DNA from 2 places in the Kitasatospora sp. NPDC004669 genome. Region 2 is predicted to be linked to the other one. Evidence: riboswitches for the same ligand, from Rfam matches in the RefSeq annotation. Region 2 holds a riboswitch; the other holds the start of a gene.
What was found. A riboswitch is a leader RNA that binds a small molecule or an ion and turns the genes downstream of it on or off. The one in region 2 is predicted to bind glycine.
Positions count from the first base shown of each region.

Region 1 (2,192 bases), on a different contig from region 2:
CGTTGTCGGAGAACTCGCTGGTGGCGAGCGGGACGAAGGCGTCCCGGCCGAAGACGCCGGTCCGGACGGCAGCCCATTCCGGCTGGCCGGTGGCGTCGTCCAGGTACACCTCGTCGACCGTTCCGATCTTGTCTCCGTTGCGGTCGACCGCTTTGTGGCCGATGAGGTCCCGGGGGTCGATGTCGGTCTGCACTCTTGCCTCCAGTGCGCTGCGCCTGCGGAACTCCCGCAGGTACGGCGGTCGGAGCACCGTCCCGTCCGCCACTTCACACCAAAAGGCATGAATCGGATGGGCGCGACCGGGGTGCGCCGGACGGGCTCCGCGCTGGGCCGACCGGGGGACGCGCGTAGACCTCGAGTGACCTGACACACCCGTGATCGGAAGGCCTCCCGCTGGTACCCTGGGCGGCGACCGCCGAGCCCGCTCGGGAGAGTCCCCGACGGCGAAAACCACTGGTCGGGGCGCCGAAGGAGCAACTCCTCCCCGGAATCTCTCAGGCATCCGTACCGTGCGGGATAGGTCACTCTGGAAAGCAGGGCAGGACCGCCGGCGCGGGAGCCGGCGATCACCACCCTCACCGACGGTGCAAGCCGACGGAGCGCCACCAGCGCGACGTGCGGGCGAAGCTCTCAGGTCCCGATGACAGAGGGGGAGGCCTTCCGGGTTCGTCCGCCCAGGCCGATCCGCTGTCCGCAGCGGTGAACGCCGGTCGGCGTGCGTGCCCCTGCCGGTCCGTGACCAGGAGGCCTCGACCACCATGAACGCCCAGCCGAACGCGGGACGCCCTACCGGCGCCTCGACCCTCACCGAGCTTGAGCTGGCCAGCCCCTTCGAGAACCGCCACATCGGCCCCGACGCCGCCGCGCAGGAGAAGATGCTGGCGTCCGTCGGCTACGGCTCGCTGGACGAGCTCGCCGCCACGGCCGTTCCCGAGGCGATCCGCTCCATCACCGCCCTGGACCTGCCCGCCGGCCGCAGCGAGGCGCAGGTCCTCGCCGAGCTGCGCGAGCTGGCGAGCCACAACAAGGTGCTCCAGCCGATGATCGGCCTGGGCTACTACGGCACCTTCACCCCGCCGGTGATCCTGCGCAACGTCATGGAGAACCCGGCCTGGTACACCGCCTACACCCCGTACCAGCCGGAGATCTCGCAGGGCCGCCTGGAGGCGCTGCTCAACTTCCAGACCCTGGTCTCCGACCTGACCGGTCTGCCCACCTCCGGCTCCTCGCTGCTGGACGAGGGCACCGCGGCCGCCGAGGCGATGGCGCTGGCCCGCCGCGTCACCAAGGTCAAGGGCGGCGTCTTCCTGGTCGACGCCGAGACCCTGCCCCAGACCGTCGCGGTGATCAACACCCGCGCCGTGCCGACCGGCGTCGAGGTCGTCGTCGCCGACCTGTCCGAGGGCATCCCGGCCGAGATCGCCGAGCGCGGCGTCTTCGGTGTGCTGCTGCAGTACCCGGGCGCCACCGGTGTGGTCCGGGACCTCGCCCCGGTGATCGAGCAGGCGCAGGGGCTGGGCGCGATCGTCGCCGTGGCCGCCGACCTGCTGGCGCTGACCCTGCTCAAGTCCCCGGGCTCGCTGGGCGCCGACATCGCCTGCGGCACCTCGCAGCGCTTCGGCGTGCCGATGGGCTTCGGCGGCCCGCACGCCGGCTACCTGTCGGTGCGTGCCGAGTACGCCCGCTCGCTGCCCGGCCGCCTGGTCGGCGTGTCCGTCGACGCCGACGGCAACCGCGCCTACCGCCTGGCGCTGCAGACCCGCGAGCAGCACATCCGCCGCGAGAAGGCCACCAGCAACATCTGCACCGCCCAGGTGCTGCTCGCCGTGATGGCTTCGATGTACACGGTCTACCACGGCCCGGACGGCCTGGCCGACATCGCCCGCCGCACCCACCGCTACGCCGCCGCCCTCGCCGAGGGCCTGCGGGCCGGCGGCGTCGAGCTGCTGCACGGCGAGTTCTTCGACACCGTCACCGCCGTCGTCCCGGGCCGCGCCGCCGAGATCGCCGCCGTCGCCCGCACGCACGGCATCAACGTCCACCAGGACGGTGCGGACCGGATCTCGATCTCCACCGACGAGACCACCACCCGCGAGCACCTGGCCGGTGTCTGGGCCGCGTTCGGCGTGCCCGCCGTCGAGGTGGCCGAGGCCGCCGAGACGCTGCCCGCCGCGCTGCTGCGCGAGGACGAG
Region 1 is NZ_JBEXKB010000056.1:14,849-17,040, forward strand. It holds gene ABZW30_RS34490 (DUF2382 domain-containing protein) at 1-250, opposite strand, end outside; glycine riboswitch at 417-520, shown strand; gene gcvP (aminomethyl-transferring glycine dehydrogenase) at 759-2,192, shown strand, end outside.
Region 1: it holds a riboswitch for glycine, as region 2 does, so the genes downstream of both, gcvP (aminomethyl-transferring glycine dehydrogenase) here and gcvT (glycine cleavage system aminomethyltransferase GcvT) in region 2, are expected to answer to the same signal.

Region 2 (2,192 bases):
TCGAGAAGTACCAGGTGGACGCCGCCGGGCAGCGGCGCGGTTCCCAGCGCCCGGCCGAGCGCCTCGTTCACCGCGCCCGGGTCGGCCGGGGCGGCCGGGTCCAGCTGGACGCCCACGAACATCACGGTCGGTTCGCCCTCGATGCTGGCCAGCGCCCGGCGCGCGGTCAACACCCCGGGCAAGGCCGACAGTTCCGCCCGACAGGCGGCCAGGAAGTGCTCCGGGTCCTCGCCCGGTACCGGCTCGCGCAGCGCCACCCGGCCGCCGGTCGGCGCCTGCGGGTGCTGCTCCCAACGGTCGTCACGCGGCCCGCGGCGCAGCTCGGCCACGCCCTGCGGCGGCACCGGGATGCCCACCGCCGCCTCGGGGTTGACCGCGATGCCCACGCCCAACGGCAGTCCGCGGGCGAACTCCCAGGCGGGCGCGATCGCGAATGCCATCCCCGGCGCCTGCTGGAGGAACAGCTCCTGCGAGGAGAACACCGGCACGTACGGGTCGCCGGCCAGCTCGATGGTCGGCAGGTCCAGCGCCTGCCCGGCCGGGTCTCCCCCGGCCGGCAGCGGGATCCACACCTGACTGCGGGCCAGCACCTCGATCACCCGCGGCGTCGCGCCCGGGTCGCCCAGCGCGGCCGTCAGCACCTGCTCCAGCTCGTTGGCCGGCCAGGCACCGCCCGACGGCGCCGACTCCGGCCCGCCCCATCCCTGCTGCTGCCCCACCGGGTACTCCATGCGCGCCTGAACCGCCCTCTGCCGGTCGGCTGCCCACTGCTGTGCCGACGCGGAAGAGTTTAGGGCTCGTGTTCGCCTCTATGTCGTGTGACCGGGTCCGCCCCGTGCCGCGTGACCGGGTCCCCCCTCCCCTCCTCCGCGCGGACGTGCCATGATGTGCGCGTCCGTCGGCATGCGCCGCGGGCCCCCACAACTCCACACCGGCCGCTCGAACCCGCGCGGGAGAGCCCGGAGTGCCGCTCAGGCGGTACAGCCGGCGCCGAAGGAGCAAGTCCTCCCCGGAATCTCTCAGGCCCCCCTACCGCGCGGGTTAGGCACATCTGGAAAGCGGCGCGCGGCCCTGTCGCGCGCCCACCCACGGTGCAAGCCGCCATGCTGTCCTCCAAGCTGGAAACAGCTGCGGGCAGGTGAGCGGTGAAGCTCTCAGGTTCGACGACAGATGGGGAGACCCACGCCGCCGCATGCCCGCGCGCAGGGTCGGTCCCCGAGCGGGTCCGGTTCCGGCGCGTGCACCCCTGAGTGCCCCGACCGAGGAGTTCCTGGCCATGTCGTCCCTCCGCCTGACCGCGCTCGACGCGCTGCACCGCGCCCTCGGCGCGACCATGACCGACTTCGCCGGCTGGGACATGCCGCTGCGTTACGGCAGCGAGCGCGAGGAGCACCTCGCGGTCCGCACCAAGGCCGGTCTGTTCGACCTCTCGCACATGGGCGAGATCACCGTCACCGGCCCGCAGGCCGGCGAGATGCTGGACCACGCGCTGGTCGGCTTCGTCTCCGCGCTCGGTGAGCTGCGCGCCCGCTACACCATGATCTGCGCCGAGGACGGCGGCATCCTGGACGACCTGATCGTCTACCGCCTGCGCGCGGACGCCTTCCTGGTCGTCGCCAACGCCTCCAACGCCCAGCTGGTCCTGGACGAACTGATCGCCCGCGCCAAGGGCTTCGACGCCGTCGTCACCGACGACCGCGACACCTACGCGCTGATCGCCGTCCAGGGTCCGGAGTCCACGGAGATCCTGGCCAGGACCACCGAGGCCGACCTGCCCGGCCTGAAGTACTACGCCGTCCTCCCGGCCCAGGTGGCCGGCCGCGAGGTGCTGCTGGCCCGCACCGGCTACACCGGCGAGGACGGCTTCGAGATCTTCTGCCACCCGGTCGACGCCGAGGCGATCTGGCAGGCGCTGACCGTCGCCGGCGAGGGCCACGGCCTGGTCCCGTGCGGCCTGTCCTGCCGCGACACCCTGCGCCTGGAGGCGGGCATGCCGCTGTACGGGCACGAGCTGTCCACCGACCTCACCCCGTTCGACGCGGGCCTGGGCCGGGTCGTCCGCTTCGACAAGACCACCAACGAGGGCGCCTTCGTCGGCCGCAAGGCGCTGGAGCAGGCCGCCGCCGCGGCCGAGACCAACCCGCCGAAGGTGCTGGTCGGCTTGGTCTCCGAGGGCAAGCGGGTGCCGCGCG
Region 2 is NZ_JBEXKB010000037.1:13,705-15,896, reverse strand. It holds gene ABZW30_RS27410 (enhanced serine sensitivity protein SseB C-terminal domain-containing protein) at 1-719, opposite strand, end outside; glycine riboswitch at 941-1,045, shown strand; gene gcvT (glycine cleavage system aminomethyltransferase GcvT) at 1,277-2,192, shown strand, end outside.